2 regions of the Kocuria arenosa genome follow, and region 1 is predicted to be linked to the other one. Evidence: riboswitches for the same ligand, from Rfam matches in the RefSeq annotation. Region 1 holds a riboswitch; the other holds the start of a gene.
The links. A riboswitch is a leader RNA that binds a small molecule or an ion and turns the genes downstream of it on or off. The one in region 1 is predicted to bind S-adenosylmethionine.
Positions count from the first base shown of each region.

Region 2: linked by a shared signal. The riboswitch ahead of ACFYE3_RS11620 (MetQ/NlpA family ABC transporter substrate-binding protein) and the one ahead of ACFYE3_RS00880 (ABC transporter ATP-binding protein) in region 1 are both predicted to bind S-adenosylmethionine.

Region 1 is NZ_JBHZTA010000001.1:183,295-193,034, reverse strand. Features, by position in the region: gene ACFYE3_RS00915 (DUF4397 domain-containing protein) at 1-42, opposite strand, end outside; gene ACFYE3_RS00910 (SDR family NAD(P)-dependent oxidoreductase) at 268-1,014, shown strand; gene ACFYE3_RS00905 (hypothetical protein) at 1,055-1,273, opposite strand; gene ACFYE3_RS00900 (baeRF2 domain-containing protein) at 1,434-2,564, shown strand; gene ACFYE3_RS00895 (LLM class flavin-dependent oxidoreductase) at 2,684-4,102, opposite strand; SAM riboswitch class IV at 4,180-4,294, opposite strand; gene ACFYE3_RS00890 (CoA-binding protein) at 4,402-4,866, opposite strand; gene ACFYE3_RS00885 (maleylpyruvate isomerase N-terminal domain-containing protein) at 4,941-5,621, opposite strand; SAM riboswitch class I at 5,729-5,833, shown strand; gene ACFYE3_RS00880 (ABC transporter ATP-binding protein) at 5,839-6,672, shown strand; gene ACFYE3_RS00875 (aliphatic sulfonate ABC transporter substrate-binding protein) at 6,762-7,805, shown strand; gene ACFYE3_RS00870 (ABC transporter permease) at 7,802-8,629, shown strand; gene ACFYE3_RS00865 (AMP-binding protein) at 8,806-9,740, shown strand, end outside.
Region 2 is NZ_JBHZTA010000006.1:78,017-87,756, reverse strand. Features, by position in the region: gene ACFYE3_RS11640 (DUF485 domain-containing protein) at 1-208, shown strand, start outside; gene ACFYE3_RS11635 (solute symporter family protein) at 212-1,843, shown strand; gene ACFYE3_RS11630 (GlsB/YeaQ/YmgE family stress response membrane protein) at 2,065-2,337, shown strand; gene dxr (1-deoxy-D-xylulose-5-phosphate reductoisomerase) at 2,468-3,742, shown strand; SAM riboswitch class IV at 3,787-3,903, shown strand; gene ACFYE3_RS11620 (MetQ/NlpA family ABC transporter substrate-binding protein) at 4,003-4,896, shown strand; gene ACFYE3_RS11615 (methionine ABC transporter ATP-binding protein) at 4,893-5,972, shown strand; gene ACFYE3_RS11610 (methionine ABC transporter permease) at 6,029-6,628, shown strand; gene ACFYE3_RS11605 (M50 family metallopeptidase) at 6,818-8,152, shown strand; gene ispG (flavodoxin-dependent (E)-4-hydroxy-3-methylbut-2-enyl-diphosphate synthase) at 8,331-9,497, shown strand; gene ACFYE3_RS11595 (GNAT family N-acetyltransferase) at 9,516-9,740, shown strand, end outside.

The sequences.
Region 1 (9,740 bases):
ACCGAGGCCGAGGACTGCTGCGGCGGAAAGGGTCTTGCGCATGGTAACTGCTCCTTGAACGGGCTCCCTGGCGGAAGCGGAATCGACCTTGCACCCGTACTACTGCCGCGGACCCCTCCGCGGATGCAGCAGGTCACATTTTTTCGAGAAGTTCTTCCGGAGCCGTTCCGCACCACAATGAAGAGGGCGCCGCCGTGGCCCGCGCGGCCCGCGGGAGCCGCCGTCGGGGCTCCCGCCCGGGCACCCCTCGCATCTCCAGGAGGAACCGTGGACACCCACCGCTTCACCGGCAGGACCGCCGTCGTCACCGGGGCGGGCTCGGGCATCGGGCGCGCCACCGCGCTGCGGCTGGCCGGCGAGGGAGCCACGGTGGTGGTGGTCGACCTGTCGGCCCGCCGGCTGGAGGCCCTGGTGGCGGGCGCGCCGCGCCTGCCGCTGTTCCCCGTGCTCGCGGACCTCACGGACGAGGAGGCGGTGGGACGCGTGCTGGCGGCGACCGAGGGGCGGCTCGACGTGCTGGTCAACAACGCCGGGGTCATGGACCGCTTCGAGTCCGTCGCCGAGGTCGACGACGCGACGTGGGACCGGGTCTTCGCCGTGAACGTCGGCTCCGTCATGCGGCTGACCCGCGCGGCGATCCCGCTGCTGCGGGCCTCCGGACGGGGAGCGATCGTCAACGTGGCCTCCGAGGCGTCCCTGCGCGGCTCCGTCGCGGGCGCGGCCTACACCGCCTCCAAGCACGCGGTGGCCGGGCTGACGAAGAGCACCGCTCTCATGCACGCGGCGGACGGCATCCGCACCAACGCGGTCGCCCCCGGCGCCACGGCCACGGGCATCGAGGCGCCCATGGTCTCCGACCTCTTTCCCGGGCGGATGGCGGGGTTCATGCAGAACGCCCCCTACACGGCCACGGCCGAGCAGGTCGCCGCCGTCATCGTCTTCCTCGCGAGCGACGACGCCTCCAACGTCAACGGCGTGATCATGCCCTCGGACGGCGGCTGGTCCGCGGTGTGACGCACCGCGTGGGGGTCCGTGCCCCCGCGCGGTGCGCGGCTCACTCCTCCTCGAGCGTGGAGATCTCCTGCGGCTCGTCGAGGACGACCTCCTGGTCCTGCTCCACGAGGTCGTCGGGGTTCGCCTCGAGGGAGGACGCCTCCGAGCGGTCGGGCGCGTGCACCGGAGCCTCGTCGTCCTGCTCGTCCAGCTCCGGCCGATCGGCGTCGATCGACTGCTCGAGCCGGTCGGCCTCGTCGTACTCGGGTACGTCGCTCATGGCTGCCTCCTGCGTCGTGGGACCTGCGGGACCACCGGCCGTGGGACCGGTCGTGTGCCTCCGACCCTACTCGTCCGGCCGTCTGTTCCCAGCCCCGTGGTGGTCGGATAACGTGGTCTGCACCACAGGAAGCACCGCTCAACAGCAGGAGTTGTCGATCATGACGAGCCGATTCCACCGCTACGCCGAACTGTTCAAGAGCAAGGGCCCCTGGTGCACCGTCTACACGGACATCAGCACCGGCACCGTCGACTCGCTGCATGCCATCGACGTGCTTCCGGAGAACATCTGCCGAGAGCTGGAGCGCCAGGGGGCGAGCAAGGCCGACCTCGCCGCGGTGGAGGCCGCCGTGCGTCCGGCCGAGGGCGTGCCGGACCCGGTGTGCCGGTACCTGCTGGTGCGCGACGGCACCGTGGAGATCGACGAGGTCCTCCCCGGCCTCCGGGCCGGGCGCGGCGTCATCCAGGTGGAGGACGTCCCCGACCTCACTCCCCTGTTCCGGCACCGCCCGGACGACTTCCCCTACGTGGTCGCCGAGGTGGGCCGGGACGGCGGCGAGATCTGCCTGCAGCACGCCAGCCGCGTCCGGGCCGGGGACGAGCAGCAGATCGCGGGCGAGACCGAGCACCTGAAAAAGTTCCCTGGGGGCGGCTGGTCGCAGGGACGCTGGCAGCGGCACACCGAGGACGTGTGGCGGCGCAACACCGAGCAGGTGGCCGAGCAGATCGACAAGGTCGTCGCCGAGAGCGGGGCGCAGCTCGTGGTCCTGGCCGGGGACCTGCGGGCCCGGGGCCTGGTCGAGGAGCAGCTGTCCAAGGCGACGCGGGCGATGCTGAGCGTCGTCGACGCCAACACCCGCGCGGAGGGCAGCAAGTCCGCCGACTTCGACCACCAGGTCGAGGAGCGCGTGGCGGAGGTCGTGGCCCACCGTCAGCAGGGTCTGCTCGAACGGCTGGCCGAGCAGCAGGGGCGACCCGACCCCACCGCCGTCTCGGGGATGGAGCCCGTCGTCTCGGCCCTGCAGCAGGCCCAGGCGGAGACGCTGCTGATCGACGACACCCACCTGGACACGGAGCAGGAGCTCATCGCCCTGGACGCCGAGCCGTGGATCGCCGTCCAGGAGTCGGAGGCCGTGGGCGCCGGCGTGCTCGGCCGGGTCTCCGCCGACGCGGCCCTGGTGCGCGCCGCGGTGCTGACCGACGGCCGCCCCGTTTTCGTGCCGCCGGGGGCGCTGCCCCACGGCACGGACGTGGCGGCCCTGCTGCGATGGAGCGCCGCACCGGCGTCCTGACCCGGAGCGCACGAGGGGCCCCCGGTGCGGGGCCCCTCGTGCGCTTCCCGCCCGGTGGCCCCGGCGCGGGCGCCTCGCGACCCCGGCGCCGACGGCGTCCCGGGGTCACCGGGCGGGCGTCAGAGGACCAGTGCGCGGGCGGGGGTGTCCGCGGCGGACGGCCGGCCCGCGTAGGCACCCCGGTACGCGGCGGCGGGGTGGGTGCCGAGCACCTTGGTCTGGCCCGCGCCGTAGAGGTTCTCCCGGAGCGTGGTGCCCTCATAGCCGATCCGGTAGCGGCCGCGCTTCTGCAGCTCCGGCACGACCCACTCCACGAAGTCCTCGAACGAGCCCGGGGACACGTGGTAGGCGAGGTTGATGCCGTCCAGCCCGCCGTCGTCGATCCACCGCTCGAGCTCGTCCGCCACGGTCTGCGGGGAGCCGACGATCGGCACGCCCATGCCACCCATCGAGATGTGCTTCGCGACCTCCTTGACCGTCCACTTCTTGTGGGGGTCGGCCGTGGTGAAGGGGGTCAGGAAGGACTGGATCGAGTCGGTCCTGATGTACTCCAGGACGTCGTTCTCGTCGTACCGGCCCAGGTCCACGCCGGACCAGCCGCCCACGAGGCCCAGCGCGCCGTCGGTGTCCGCGTACCGCTCGTAGTCGCGGCGCTTCTGCTCGGCCTTCGCATCGGTCTCGTCGACGATCACGTGCAGCATCGCGAAGATCTTGAGGTCGTCCCGGTCCCGGCCCTGCGCCTGCGCCTCGTCGCGCAGCTTGTCGGTGACCACGCGGGTCAGGTCCGGGCGGATGCCGCCCACGAAGACCGCCTCCGCGTGGCGGCCGGCGAACGCGCGCCCGCGGGACGAGGCCCCGGCCTGGAAGATCAGCGGCGTGCGCTGCGGGGACGGCTCGGTCAGCCCGATGCCCGGCACGTCGAAGTACTTGCCGTGGTGCTGGATGGGGTGGACGAGCGCCGGGTCGGCGAAGACCCCGTTGACCCGGTCGCGCTTGACCGCGCCGTCCTCCCAGGAGCCCTCCCAGAGCTTGTAGCAGACCTCCATGAACTCCTCGGCGATCTCGTAGCGCTCGTCGTGGGAGATCTGCTCCGTCAGCCCGTGGTTCTCGGCGGCCGACTTCAGGTAGGACGTCACCACGTTGAAGCCCATCCGGCCCTTCGTGAGGTGGTCGAGGGTCGCGAACTTCCGGGCGAGCGGGTACGGCTGCTCGTAGGTGATCGCGCTGGTCACGCCGAAGCCGAGGTGCTTCGTCACGGCCGCCATCGCGGAGATCTGCATGAAGGGGTCGTTGACCGGGATCTGGGTGGCGTCCCGGATCACCGGGGCCGCGGAGTTCTGGTAGACGTCGTAGTACCCGACGACGTCCGCGAGGAACAGCGCGTCGAAGAGCCCCTTCTCCAGGAGCTGGGCGACGTCCGTCCAGTACTCGATGGTGTTGTACTCGTCCGCCCGGGAACGGGGGTGCTTCCACAAGCCGGGGGCCTGGTGTCCCACACAGGTCATGTCGAAGGCGTTCAGGGCGATGCGCTTGCTCATGGGTGTTCCTCCCGGGTCGATGCCGACCCGCGCCCGTGCGTCGTGGAGACCTGCTCGCGGGTCCGACGCACTGGTGGGCGCCGTACTTGCCGCGGAGCACGTGCACCGCGGCCCGATGTTCATCTGGGGCACCCCGCTACGGGAGAGGGTTGCCGCCCGACCAGCCAGAGCTTCGCGTCGGGACTCGTCATCGTCGTCGCAGGACAGCTTAGCGGGTCGTCCCGGACCCGGCGCAACCCCCGCGCGGCCCCCGCCGCACCGAAACGGTGCCGTTCGAGCGGGTGGACGGGGCGAGCAGCTCAGGCGGGCGGGGCGAGCCGCGGGGTCCGGCCCGGGTCCAGGGTCCAGCCGCGCCGGAGCAGGGAGCGGAGCTCGATCAGGGGGCAGGTGTCCATGACGACGTCGAGGCCGGCCCGCTCCGCCCGGGCGGCCGCGGCCTCGTCGACGACGCCCAGCTGCAGCCACACCGCCGCGGCGCCCGCGGCGATGGCCTGGTCCACGACCGCGCCGACGCGGCGGGAGTTGACGAAGCAGTCCACCACGTCGATCGGCCCCGGGACCTCGGCGAGCGTGCGGTGGCCGGGCTCGCCGTGCACCGGCTCGCCCTTCGGGTTCACCGGGATGATCGTCATGCCGAGGTCGTCCCGGATCTGCCGGGCGACCGAGTGCGCAGGACGGGCCGTGTTGCCGGTCAGTCCCACCACCGCCCACCGGCCGGGCCGGGTCATGAGGCGGTCGATGACGGCGGGGGCGTTGCGGCTCATGGCACCAGCCTGGCACGGAGCCCTCCCCTGCGCGAGGTCGCACGTGCCGGCGACCGGACCCGTGCGGGAGGGGGTCAGGAGAAGAGCGGCAGGAGGTCCGCGTGCGCGCCCAGCTCCGCGCGCTCCTGGGCGGTCAGCTCCGCCCGGCCGGTGCCCACGCGGGCGAAGTGCTCGTCGCTCCAGTGCTCCAGCGGTTCCCGCTCCCACAGGTCGGTGAGGACCCGGCGGACCTCGGCGAGCCCGTCCACGGCGGGGCCCGGGGAGCCGTCGAGGTGCTGGATCAGGTCCAGGTGGTGCACCGTGGCCTCCACCGTGAGCGCGCTCAGCAGGTCCTCGACGCGCAGCACGTGCCCCTGGGTGCGGACGGCGCCGCCGCTGCCGCAGTGCCCCGCCGCGTGCACGAGCGCCCGGGCGGTCTCCCGGTAGAGCGCGCGCACCGGCTCCCAGTCCAGGACCATGGACGCGGCCACGCGAGCCTGGCGCCGCCCCTCGGCGACTCCCGCGTGGTCGCCGCCCCGGTCCGCCCACCAGGTGGCGGCGTCCCGGTCCGGGCGGGCGGTCGTGGGGGTGTGCAGGGCGACCAGCCCCCGCTGCGCGTCCATCGTGCAGCGGTGGGTGAGGTCCCGGACCGACCACCCCGTGCACCCCGTGGCGGCCCAGGAGTCGTCGTCGCCGAGGCCGTCGAGGACCGCGCCGATCGCCGTGCAGGCGTCGCGCACCAGGTCCGCCCGGCCCGGGGTTCTGCGGCTCGTCATGGGTCCATGGTGGGGCACGGAGGTCGCGCGTGCCAGCGATGTGTCGCGACGATCACGGATGCGACGGATTTGCCAGGGAACACGCCGAGGACGTTCAATTGGTGACGTCACCATCCGGAGCGGCTGAGAGACCTGGCTCGTCGACGTCGCAGCAACCGGCACGGATCCGTCTGATCCTCCGTGCGAGGTGCTAATGCCAGGACCGATGGAGTTGATCATGAGCACTTCTCTGCTGAGCTCTGCGCCGTCCGCCGCGCCGGGCACCCCGAAGCGCGCGTTCTCCGTGGCGTTCGAGCACGTCGGCAAGGCCTTCCCGTCCGGCCGCGAGACGCACCACGTCCTGCAGGACATCGACGTCACGGCCCGGCCCGGCGAGGTGCTGGCGGTCCTGGGGCCCTCGGGGTGCGGCAAGTCCACGCTCCTGCGGGCGGCGGCGGGGCTCGACACCGCCTCGGCGGGCCGGGTGCTCATCGACGGCACCCCCGTGTCCGGGATCGACCCGCGCTGCGCGGTCGCCTTCCAGGAGCCCCGCCTGCTGCCGTGGCGCTCCGTGCGCGAGAACGTCCGCCTGGGCCTGCCCCGCGGGCTCCCCCGGGACGAGGGGGACGCCGTGATCGACGACCTGCTGCGCCTGGTCGGGCTCACCGCGCACGCCGGCCACCGTCCCCGCGCGATCTCCGGCGGCATGGCCCAGCGGGCGTCCCTGGCCCGGGCCCTCGCCCGCACTCCCGGGGTCCTGCTGCTGGACGAGCCCTTCGGCGCGCTCGACGCCCTGACCCGCCTGAAGATGCAGGACCTCCTGCTCACGATCCACGCGGCCCAGCCCACCACCGTCCTGCTCGTCACCCACGACGTCGACGAGGCGCTGCAGCTCGCGGACCGGATCGTGGTCCTGGGCCGGACCGGACCCACCGCTCCCGCCTCGATCAGCACGATCCTCGCCGTCCCCGGCGAGCGACCCCGGGACCGGGCCTCCGAGGTCCTCGCCGAGCTGCGCGTGCAGCTCCTCGGCCACCTCGGCGTCGACACCCACCACCCCGCGACCCGCTGACGCGGCCCGCTCCCACTCCTCTTCCCGGACCCGTCGCGGCGCCCGCCCGCGACGCCCCGCACCGTCCGCCCACCCCGAAAGGCTCCGCCATGGCCCTGCCCCAGCGTTCCGTCCGCACGATCCCCGCGCTCGCCGCCGTCCTGGCCCTCGGCCTGACCGGGTGCATGGCCGGTGAGGGCTCCGGCGAGGCCCCCGCGGAGGCCGCCGGGGACGGCACCGTCCGCGTGGACTGGGCCACCTACAACCCGCTCTCCGTGGTGATCAAGGAGAAGGGCTGGCTCGAGACCGCGTTCGCCGAGGAGGGCATCGAGGTGGAGTGGGTGCAGTCGGCCGGGTCGAACAAGGCCAACGAGGCGCTGCGCGCGGAGGCGGTGGACATCGGCTCCACCGCCGGCTCCGCGGCGCTGCTGGCCCGCAGCAACGGCACCCCGATCCAGGTGATCGACCTCTACTCGCAGCCGGAGTGGTCCGCCCTGGTCACCGGCGCCGGCAGCGAGGTGCAGGAGGTCGCTGACCTCGAGGGCCGCACCGTGGCCGCGACCAAGGGCACCGACCCGTACTTCTTCCTGCTCCAGGCCCTCGATGAGGCCGGGGTGGACGCCGGGGACGTCACGATCCAGAACCTGCAGCACGCGGACGGCCGGGCCGCCCTGGAGAACGGCCAGGTGGACGCCTGGTCCGGGCTCGACCCGATCATGGCCGCCGCGGAGGAGAACGGCGCGGAGCTGTTCTACCGCAACGTCGACTTCAACACCTACGGCTTCCTCAACGCCCACGAGAGCTTCCTCGAGGAGCAGCCCGAGGCCGCCCAGACCGTGGTGGACGTCTACGCCTACGCCCGGGAGTGGGCGCAGGAGAACCCCGAGGAGACCGCGCAGCTGCTCTCCGAGGCGGCCGGGATCGAGCTGTCGGTGGCCGGGAAGGTGCTCGAGCGCACCAACCTGGACATCGACCACGTGCCCGGCGACGAGCAGCTGGCGGTCCTGGAGAAGGTCGGGCCGATCTTCGTCGAGTCCGACGACGTGGCCGGTCAGGAGCAGATCGACGAGGCGCTCGGGAGCATCGTGGAGAGCTCCTATGCCGAGAACGCCGACGCCTCCCGCGCGGCCGAGCTGGTCGGGGGCCAGCAGTGACGCAGCCGCTGAGCCCCGCCGCGGAGGCGGAGCGCGTCGAGGACGCCCCCGCAGCAGCGGCCGCCCCCCGGCGGCGGCCGCTGCTGCGCACCGTGCTGGGCCTGCTGCTGCCCGCGGCGCTGCTGGTGCTGTGGCACGTGCTGTCCACCGCCGGGGTCTTCAGCGCCGTGCAGCTGCCGGCCCCCCTCGCGGTGCTCGAGGCCGGGATCGGCCTGCTGGCCGGCGGGGACCTCTGGACCCACGTGGGCATCTCGACCCAGCGCGTGCTGATCGGCTTCCTGATCGGCGCGGGGCTCGGACTCGTGGCCGGGTCCTTCATCGGCCTCTCCCGCTGGGGCTCCACGCTGGTGGGCCCCACGATCGGGGCGTTCCGCGCGGTGCCGTCCCTGGCGTGGGTGCCGCTGCTGCTGCTGTGGATCGGTCTCGGCGAGGACTCCAAGGTCACGCTGGTGGCCATCGGTGCGTTCTTCCCCGTCTACACCACCGTCTCCGCGGCCCTGCAGCACGTGGACCGCAACCTCCTCGAGGCGGCACGGGCCTTCGGGCTCCACGGGCTGCGCCTGCTCACCACGGTGCAGCTGCCGGCCGTCATGCCGTCGGTGATCTCCGGGCTGCGCCTGGCCCTGGCCCAGGCGTGGCTGTTCCTCGTGGCCGCCGAGCTGCTGGGGGCGTCCATGGGCCTGGGCTGGCTGCTCACCGACTCGCAGAACAACGGCCGCACCGACCGCCTGCTGCTGGCGATCGTCCTGCTGGCGGTGCTCGGCAAGGCCTCGGACGCGCTGCTGGGCGTGTTCGAGAAGTGGGCCGTCAAGAAATGGGCCTGACACGTGCGCCTGGCACCGTGGACCCGTCCGGGCGAGCAGGAGCCGTGCGAGCAGGAACCGGGCGGACGGCGGCCGTGCGAGCACGAACCGCACGGACAGATCTCGCGCAGACTGGAACCGAGCAGGCAGGAACCGGGCAGGCCGGGTCCGTGCCGACAGGAAAGGACCGCAGCACCGTGAGCCAGAGCTGGAGCAATCCCTCCTCCCCCACCCCGAATCCCGCGCTCGTCTCCGACGAGGCCCGGATCGCGTTCTGGGAGGACCAGGCGTCCCGGCTGGACTGGGCCGAGCCGTGGACGACGGCCCACCGCTTCGAGGCCCCGCAGCGGATCGGCACGGACGAGGACGGCAGCCCCACCTGGTCGGTCCCGGAGATCGCGTGGTTCGAGGGCGGGAAGCTGAACGTGGCCCACAACTGCGTGGACCGCCACGTCGAGGCCGGCCGCGGCGCGCACGTGGCCCTGTACTTCGAGGGCGAGCCCGGGGACCGGCTGGTCTACACCTACGCCGACCTGCAGCGGGAGGTCTCCCGCGCCGCCAACGCCCTGCTCGCCCTGGGCGTGGAGCAGGGCGACCGAGTGGTGATCTATCTGCCCGTCATCCCGGAGACCGTCATCATCACGCTGGCCTGCGCCCGCATCGGCGCGGTGCACTCGCTGGTCTTCGGCGGGTTCTCCGCCGAGGCCCTGCGCTTCCGCGTGGAGGACACCGGCGCCAAGGTCCTCGTGACCGCGGACGGGCAGCACCGGCGCGGGGCCGTGGTGCCCGTCAAGGGCGTCGCCGACGAGGCCTGCGGCGGCGACAACGCGATCGAGCACGTCGTCGTCGTGCGCCGCACCTCCCGGCCGGGCCGCACGGACCTGCCGCGCGGCACCCGGGGCACGCACTCCAAGGAGGAGGACGCCGTCCCGTGGACGCGCGGACGGGACGTGTGGTGGCACGAGCTGGTCGCCGAGCAGTCCGACGTGCACGTGCCCGAGGCGTTCGACGCCGAGACGCCGCTGTTCATCATCTACACGTCGGGGACCACCGGGCGCCCCAAGGGCCTGGTGCACACCATGGGCGGCTACCTCGTCCAGGCCGCGTACACGCACGCCCTGCTCTTCGACCT
Region 2 (9,740 bases), on a different contig from region 1:
CGCGCCGCAGCTGTTCGCCATCCAGGTCGTCGGCAACGTCAACCTGGGCGTCGTCCTGGGTCTGCTCCAGTTCGTCACGACCTTTGCCATCACCGGCGCCTACGTCGCCTTCGCCAACCGCAAGCTGGACCCGAAGGCCACGGCCATCCGGGAGCGTCTCGAGCCCAGCCTCGGCACCATCGGCGGCGCCCACGGACAGGAGAACTGACCGATGCACCACGTGTACACCGCGCTCGCACCCATGGCGGCGACCACCACGGAAACGGTCGGCACGCCCTGGATCAACATCTCCATCTTCGGCGCGTTCGTTGTCGTCACGATGGTCATCGTCCTCCGCGCCTCGAAGTCCACGTCCACGGCGGCCGACTACTACGCCGGCGGCCGCGGCTTCAGCGGCACCCAGAACGGGCTGGCCATCGCGGGCGACTACCTCTCGGCGGCGTCCTTCCTGGGCATCGTGGGCGCGATCGCCCTCCAGGGCTACGACGGGTTCCTCTACTCGATCGGCTTCCTCGTGGCCTGGCTCGTGGCGCTGCTGCTGATCGCCGAGCTCCTGCGCAACACCGGCAAGTTCACGATGGCCGACGTGCTGTCCTTCCGCCTGCGCCAGCGCCCCGTGCGCGTCGCGGCGTCCATCTCCACCCTCGCCGTGTCCGCGTTCTACCTGCTGGCCCAGATGGCCGGCGCCGGTGCGCTGGTGTCGCTGCTGCTGGGCATCGGCTCACGGGCCGGGCAGTCGCTCGTCATCGTGGTCGTGGGCGTGCTCATGATCGTCTACGTCCTCGTGGGCGGGATGAAGGGCACCACCTACGTGCAGATCATCAAGGCAGTGCTGCTGGTCTCCGGCGTGGCGGTCATGACCGTCTGGATCCTGGCGCTCTACGGCTTCAACTTCTCCTCCCTGCTCGGTGACGCGGTCGCCGTCTCCGGCAACCCGGCGATCCTCGAGCCGGGCCTGAAGTACGGCGTGAGCGAGACCAGCAAGCTGGACTTCATCTCCCTGGGCCTGGCCCTCGTCTTCGGCGCCGCGGGTCTGCCCCACGTGCTGATGCGCTTCTACACGGTGCCCACGGCCAAGGAGGCCCGCACCTCGGTGGTCTGGGCGATCGGCCTGATCGGCCTGTTCTACCTCTTCACCCTCATCCTGGGCTTCGGCGCGGCGGCCCTCATCGGTGCCGAGCGGATCCAGGCGGCACCGGGCGGCGTGAACTCCGCGGCCCCGCTGCTGGCCTTCGAGCTCGGCGGATCGCTGCTGATGGGCATCATCGCGGCGGTGGCCTTCGCCACGATCCTCGCGGTCGTCGCCGGCCTGGCGATCACGGCCTCGGCCTCGTTCGCCCACGACATCTACACCAGCGTCATCAAGAAGGGCGACTCCGATCCCCGCAAGGAGCTTCGGGTCGCCAAGACCACGGTGGTGGTCATCGGCCTCGTGTCCATCGCGGGCGGCATCGGCGCGCAGGGCCAGAACGTCGCGTTCCTCGTGGCGCTCGCCTTCGCGGTCGCGGCCTCGGCGAACCTGCCGACCATCCTGTACTCCCTCTACTGGCGGCGCTTCACCACCCGCGGCGCGGTCTGGTCGATGTACGGCGGCCTGATCATCTCGGTGGGCCTCATCATCTTCTCCCCGGTCATGTCCGGCACCGAGACGTCGATGATCCCGACGGCCGACTTCGCGTGGTTCCCGCTGCAGAACCCGGGCATCGTCTCGATCCCGGCCTCCTTCCTCCTCGGCTTCATCGGTTCCATGACGGAGCGCCGTCTCGAGGACCCGGTCAAGCAGTCCGAGATGGAGGTGCGCTCCCTCACAGGCATCGGCGCGGAGAAGCCCGTCGCCCACTGACGGATTCCCCGCTCCCACCTGGGAGGACGTCCGGCCCGCCCGAAGCCACGGCTTCCGGCGGGCCGGTCCGTGTCCGGGGACACACGTCGATTCGCCATAGAGAACAGACAGGCGGCTGACCGTCGGCTAGGGTGATGGACAGAAGCAACCTCAGAGTATTCCAGGGATACTCGCCGGTTGCGTACAATGAAAGTCCCTCCCGGGACGGATAAGGAGCCATCATGGGAATCATCAGCTGGATCATCCTCGGCCTCATCGCCGGCGCCCTCGCCAAGCTCATCATGCCGGGCAGCCAGGGCGGCGGCATCATCGTCACCATCGTCCTCGGCATCGTCGGGGCCCTCCTCGGAGGCTTCCTGGGCTCGCTGATCGGCATCGGGGACCTGGAGTCCGCGTTCGACATCGGCACCATCATCACCGCCGTCGTGGGAGCCCTCATCGTGCTCTTCATCTGGGGCGCGGTCTCCGGCCGCAAGGGTCGCGCCACGCGCTGACCCGACCCCGTCGGTCGCCGAGGCCCCGTCCACCGTTTCCGGTGGACGGGGCCTCGGTCCGTCCCGGGCCGGGCACCCCGGCCCGCCGGAGGCGCGGGACCGGGGACGCCGGCTGGGGGATACTGGGGCCATGACGCCCCCCGCCTCCCCTCCACGCGCCCGCCCGACGCCCGAGCTGAGCGCGCTGGCCGCCGCAGGTCCCCGCAGGATCAGCGTCCTCGGCTCGACCGGCTCGATCGGCACCCAGGCGCTCGACGTCGTGCGGGCCGCCCGCGGGCTCGAGGGCGCGGCCCCGTTCACCGTGGTCGCCCTCGCCGCCGGAGCACGCCATCTCGAGCTGCTCGCCGACCAGGCCGTCGAGACCCGCGCCGCGGTCGTGGCGACCAGCGGCACCGGTCAGGACGCCGCCCGGCTGGCCCGTCTGATCGCGGAGCGGGCCGCGGCCGCCGGGGCGGCGGGCTACCGCCCCGGCATCGAGCACGGGCCCGGTGCGGCGTCCGCGGCCGCCGCACATCCCGGCGCGGATCTCGTGCTCAACGGCATCACCGGCTCCATCGGGCTCGCCCCCACGCTGGCGGCGCTGCGGGCCGGGCATAAGCTCGCGCTGGCGAACAAGGAGTCGCTGATCGCCGGCGGCGCCCTCGTGAAGGCCGCCGCCGCGGCCACCGGGGACCCGGACGCCCTGATCCCCGTGGACTCCGAGCACTCGGCGCTGGCGCAGGCGCTGCGCGGCGGCACCGCCGGAGAGGTCGACCGGCTCGTGCTGACGGCCTCCGGCGGACCGTTCCGCGGCCGGTCCCGCGCGGAGCTGGAGTCGGTCACGCCGCAGGACGCGTTGCGCCACCCGACCTGGGACATGGGCCTGATGGTGACGACGAACTCGGCGTCCATGGTGAACAAGGCCCTCGAGGTGCTCGAGGCCCACCTGCTCTTCGACGTCCCCCTCGAGCGCATCGACGTGGTGGTCCACCCCCAGTCGGTCGTGCACTCCATGGTCCAGTTCGTGGACGGCTCCACCCTCGCCCAGGCCTCGCCCCCGGACATGCGCCTGCCCATCGCCCTCGGCCTGGCCTGGCCCCACCGGGTGCCCGGCGCCGCCCGGCCGTGCGACTGGACGCGCGCCACGGAGTGGACCTTCGAGCCCCTCGACCCGGTGGCGTTCCCGGCCGTCGAGCTCATCAAGGCGGCGGGGGAGCGGGGCGGGACCTTCCCCGCCGTGTTCAACGCGGCCAACGAGGAGGCGGTGCACGCCTTCCACGACGGCCGGATCCGGTTCCCCGCCATCGTGGACACGGTCGAGGCGGTGCTGGGCGAGCACGACGACGGCGGCCCGCTGGAGCTCGAGGCCGTGCTGGCGGCCGAGCGCTGGGCCCGCCACCGGGCCCGCGAGGTCCTCGCCCGCTGACGGGACGGGAGCCGCCCCCGCCGCACGTGCTAGTGTGTCGGGCGGATGACGAGTCCCAGCGCGAAGCCCTGGCTTGCTGGGCGGCAACCCTCTCCCGTAGTGGGGTGCCCCAGGTGAACCATCCGGCACCGGCCATCGACGGCCGGCGGCAAGTACGGTCCGACCGCGCACGCGCCCTCCGGCGCGCCCTCGACCGTGGCCGCCGGACCCACGGCGCCGGTCGAGACCTCGGACACCCCGGACCCACGGAAAGGCACCACATGCGATCGCAGCGCCTCCCCCTCCTCGCCCTGGCCACGACCCTCGGCCTCACCCTCACCGCCTGCGGCGGCTCCGGCGGGGAGTCCTCCGGCGAGGGCGCCCTCGCCGACGGCAAGGTCACCATCGGCGTCGTCGGCTCCCACCCGACCCACGACGTCCTCCAGCAGCTGGCCGAGGAGCAGGGCGTCACCGTCGAGTACGTCGACTTCTCCGACTACAACCAGCCCAACCCGGCCACCGAGTCCGGCGACGTGGACATGACCTGGTTCCAGCACGTCCCCTTCCTCGCGGACTACAACAACTCCGCCGGTGGCTCGATCACCCCCATCGGCTCGACGTCGATCTACCCGCTGGGCCTGTACTCCAACGAGCACGACTCCGTGGAGCAGTTCCAGGAGGGCGACGAGATCGCCGTGCCCAACGACGCCGTGAACCTCTCCCGGGCCCTGCTCGTGCTCGAGTCCGCCGGCCTCGTCGAGCTGACCAGCGACACCCTCATCCCCACGGAGCTCGACGTCGACACCGAGGCCTCGAAGGTGCGGGTCACCCCGGTCTCCGCGGAGCAGACGGTGCTCTCCCTCGACTCGGTGGCCGGCTCGGTGATCAACAACGACTTCCTCGCCCGCGCGGACATCGACCCGAAGTCCGCACTGGCCCAGGACGACCCGGAGGCGGAGGGCTCGCGCGCCTACGTCAACCTGTTCACCACGACGGAGGAGCTCGCCGACGACGAGACCCTCCGGCAGGTCGCGGACCTCTACCACGAGCAGGCCGTGATCGACGCCGAGATGCAGGAGACCAAGGACACCGCCGTGCCGCTGCAGCTGGAGCCGGAGGAGCTCCAGGAGCTGACCACCCGCTACCAGCAGGAGCTGAAGGACCAGGAGCAGTGAGCGCGGCGGTCCCCGCCGGGCCGTCCGCCACCGGGCGCCCGGACGAGGTGCTCGTCTCCTTCCGCAACGTCTCCAAGACCTTCCGCACCGGCTCGGGGCGCGCGGCGCGCGAGGTGGTGGCGGTCGACGACGTCAGCCTCGACGTCCGCCGCGGCGAGATCTTCGGGGTGATCGGCTACTCCGGGGCGGGCAAGTCCACCCTCGTGCGCCTCATCAACGGGCTCGAGCCCGTGTCCTCGGGGTCCCTGACCGTGGAGGGCTTCGAGGTGGCCGGGCGGCGCGAGACCGAGCTGGCGCCGGTCCGGCAGGAGATCGGCATGATCTTCCAGCAGTTCAACCTCTTCACCTCCCGCACCGTCGCCGGCAACGTCGAGTACCCGCTCAAGCGGGCCGGCTGGCCGAAGGAGGAGCGCCGGGCCCGGGTGGCCGAGCTGCTCGAGTTCGTGGGCCTGTCCGCGCGCGCCGGCAACTACCCGGAGCAGCTCTCCGGCGGGCAGAAGCAGCGCGTGGGCATCGCCCGCGCCCTGGCCACCAGCCCGAAGCTGCTCCTGGCCGACGAGTCGACGAGCGCCCTCGACCCGGAGACCACGCAGGAGGTGCTGCAGGTGCTGCAGCGGGTCAACCGGGAGCTGGGCATCACGATCGTGATCATCACCCACGAGATGGACGTGGTCCGGGCGATCGCCGACCGCGTGGCCGTGATGCAGGACGGGAAGGTCGTGGAGCACGGCTCCACCGTGGACATCTTCGCCCGGCCCCGCACCGAGACCGCCCGCCGCTTCGTCTCCTCCGTCCTGCACTCGGTGCCCGACGCCCGCGAGGTGGAGCGGCTGCGCCGCGCCCACCGCGGGCGCCTGGTGATCGTGGACGTCGGCGACGGCGTGGACATCGGCGGGGTGCTCTCCGACGGCGCCGCCCGCGGTGTCCGCTTCACCATCGCCTACGGCGGGATCAGCGTGCTCCAGGAGCAGTCGTTCGGGTCGCTGACCTTCGAGCTGACCGGCGAGGACACGGACGTGCAGGCCGTGGTCGACGCGATGTCCCGCATCACGACCCTGAGAGAGGTGGCCGCGTGAACGACTGGTCCGTCCTGGGACCCGAGCTGCTGTCCGCGCTCGGGGAGACCCTCTACATGGTGGCCGTCACGCTGCTGCTCGCCGGTCTGCTCGGCCTGCTCGTGGGCGTGGGCCTCTACGTCACCCGCCGGGGCAACATCCTGGAGCACCGGGCGGTGCACGAGGGCCTCAACCTCGTGGTGAACTTCGTCCGGCCGATCCCGTTCATCATCCTGCTCGCCGCGCTCGGACCGGTGACCCAGGGAGTCGTCGGGACGCGGCTGGGACCCAACGCGGCGATCTTCGCGATGACCATCGGGGCGATGTTCGCGGTGGCTCGCATCGTCGAGCAGAACCTGATGAGCGTGGACCCCGGCGTCGTCGAGGCGGCCCGTTCGATGGGGGTCTCCCGGGCCGGGATCATCACCACGGTGATCCTGCCCGAGGCGCTGGGCCCCCTGGTGCTCGGCTACACCTTCCTCGTCATCGGCATCACGGACATGTCCGCGATGGCCGGGGCCATCGGCGCCGGCGGCTTGGGCGACTTCGCCCTGCGCCTGGGCTACCAGCGGTTCAACGACGAGGTCACGTGGGCGGCCGTCGCCGTCATCGTGGTCCTGGTCCAGCTCGTGCAGGTGGTGGGCAACCGGCTGGCCCGCCGGATCCTGCGCCGCTGAGGCGTTCCGCCCGGCGCCCTCCGACGGCCGGTCGCCTCCTCCGGGAGGCGACCGGCCGTCGTCGTGGCCTGGTGCGCCTGCCACGCACCGTCCAGGATGGTGGTGCAGACTGGTCCTCGCCGTGCCGAGCGCACGGCCCCGTCCCCGGCGCCCGCCGGGGACCCTCGACGATCCCGGGAGGTCCGACGGATGGGCGTCGTGCTGTTCCTCGTGGGCGTGCTGCTGGCCGCCGTCGCCATCGCGGTCTCCATCGCCCTCCACGAGATCGGCCACCTGGTGCCGGCCAAGCTCTTCGGCGTGCGCGTCACGCAGTACATGGTGGGCTTCGGGCGCACCGTGTTCTCCCGCCGGCGGGGCGAGACGGAGTACGGGCTCAAGGCGGTCCCGCTGGGCGGCTACATCTCGATGGTCGGGATGTACCCGCCGCCGCGCGCGGGCACGACGGCCCGCGCCTCGAGCACCGGCGTGTTCCAGCAGCTGGCGGCCGAGGCGCGCGGCGCCGCCGTCGACCAGCTCGCCCCCGGCGACGAGGACCGCGTGTTCTACCGGCTGCCCGTGTGGAAGCGGGTCGTGATCATGCTCGGCGGCCCGGTGATGAACCTCCTGCTCGGCGCCCTGTGCCTCGCCGTCCTGCTCTCCGGCTTCGGGACGGCGACGCCCACCACGACGGTCGCCTGGGTCTCCGAGTGCGTGGTGGCCGCCGAGCGCCAGGCCGCCGGGCAGACCGAGTGCCGGCCGGAGGACCCCCAGGCCCCCGCGAACGCCGCCGGGCTGCGCCCCGGGGACGTCGTCACGGCCGTCGACGGCGCCCCGGTCGCCTCCTGGGACGAGCTCACCGGCCGGATCCGGGAACGGGCCGGGGAGCGGATCCCGGTGGTGGTCGAGCGGGACGGGCGGACCGTGTCCTCGGCGCTCACCCCCATCCTGTCGTCGCGCCCCGTGCTGGACGCCTCCGGCGCCGCCGTGACCGGCGAGGACGGCGCCCCCCGCTACGAGGAGGTCGGGTTCATCGGCATCAGCCCCACGACCGAGCCCGTCCGGCAGCCGCTGACCGCGGTGCCCGGGGCGGTGCTCGACGGGCTGCAGCAGATCGCCGGGGTGGTGCTGCACCTGCCGCAGCGGGTCTACGAGGTGGGGGAGGCGGCGTTCTCCGACGCGCCGCGGGACCCCGACGGTCCGATCTCCGTGGTCGGGGTCGGCCGGATCTCGGGGGAGATCGCCGCGCACGAGGAGATCGCGCTGCGGGACAAGGCCGCCTCCCTCGTGGGCCTGGTCGGCTCCGTCAACCTGGCCCTGTTCGTCTTCAACCTGCTCCCGCTGCTGCCCCTCGACGGCGGGCACGTCGCCGGGGCGCTGTGGGAGGCGCTGCGGCGGGGCAGCGCCCGGCTGCTGGGCCGCCGCGACCCCGGCCCGTTCGACCCCGCCCGGCTGCTGCCGGTGACCTACGCGGTGGCCGTGCTGATGATCGGGATGTCCGTGCTGCTGATCTACGCGGACATCGTCAAGCCGGTCCGGCTGTTCTGAGTCCGCCCCCGGCGGTCCGGACCCGGGGCCGCCGGGCGTTCGGCGAGGGAGGAATCACCCTCCGCCGCCCGGGGTCCGCCCCGGAGCATGGGGCACAATGGGAACCGGCGACGGGCCCGGCGAGCGGGTCCCGGCGCCACCGCTCCAGCTCCTGCCCTCGATTCCTCGGAGGAACTCCTTGACCCCGGTCAGCCTCGGCATGCCCGCCGCGCCCCAGCCCGTCCTCTCCCCGCGCCGGAAGACCCGGCAGATCCGGGTCGGGTCCGTGGGCGTCGGCTCCGACTCGCCGGTGAGCGTGCAGTCCATGACGACCACCCCCACCACGGACATCAACGCGACCCTGCAGCAGATCGCCGAGCTCAACGCCACCGGCTGCGACATCGTGCGGGTGGCGTGCCCGTCCCAGGACGACGCCGACGCCCTGCCGATCATCGCCATGAAGTCCCCGATCCCGGTGATCGCCGACATCCACTTCCAGCCGAAGTACGTCTACGCCGCCATCGAGGCCGGGTGCGCGGCCGTGCGCGTGAACCCGGGCAACATCCGCAAGTTCGACGACCAGGTCGGCCAGATCGCCCGCGAGGCCAAGGCCGCCGGGGTGTCCATCCGGATCGGCGTGAACGCGGGCTCCCTCGACCAGCGGATCATGGACAAGTACGGCAAGGCCACGCCCGAGGCGCTCGTGGAGTCCGCCGTGTGGGAGGCGTCCCTGTTCGAGGAGCACGACTTCCACGACTTCAAGATCTCCGTCAAGCACAACGACCCGGTCACCATGGTCCGGGCCTACCAGCTGCTCGCCGAGCGCGGCGACTGGCCCCTGCACCTCGGCGTGACCGAGGCGGGCCCCGCCTTCCAGGGCACCATCAAGTCCGCCACGGCCTTCGGCGCCCTGCTGTCCCAGGGCATCGGCGACACCATCCGGGTGTCCCTCTCGGCGCCGCCGGTCGAGGAGGTCAAGGTCGGCAACCAGATCCTGCAGTCCCTGGGCCTGCGCCCGCGCAAGCTCGAGATCGTCTCCTGCCCCTCGTGCGGCCGCGCCCAGGTGGACGTCTACACGCTCGCCGACGAGGTGACGGCGGGTCTGGAGGGCCTCACCGTCCCGCTGCGGGTGGCCGTGATGGGCTGCGTCGTCAACGGCCCGGGCGAGGCCCGCGAGGCCGACCTCGGCGTGGCCTCCGGCAACGGCAAGGGCCAGATCTTCGTCAAGGGCGAGGTCGTGAAGACCGTCCCCGAGGACCTCATCGTGGAGACCCTGATCGAGGAGGCCAACCGCATCGCCGCCGAGATGGAGACGGACGAGAACGGGGAGACCACGGCGGGCAGTCCCGTCGTGAGCGTCAGCTGACGGGCCGGTGACGAGCGGGTGAGGACGCAGCGGAGGACGGCGCCGCGGCTGGTGCCGGCGGGGGAGGTCGATCCGGCCCAGCTGGACCGGCTGCTCGAGGCGGACCCGGTCGCCCACGCGTTCGTGGCCGCCCACGTCGAGTCCTACCGCGGCAGCAAGGGCTCGCGGATCCCGCCCGTGGTCGGCACGGCCGGGCCGGACGGGGAGCTGACCGGCGCCTGCTGGGTGGGCACGAACGTGGTG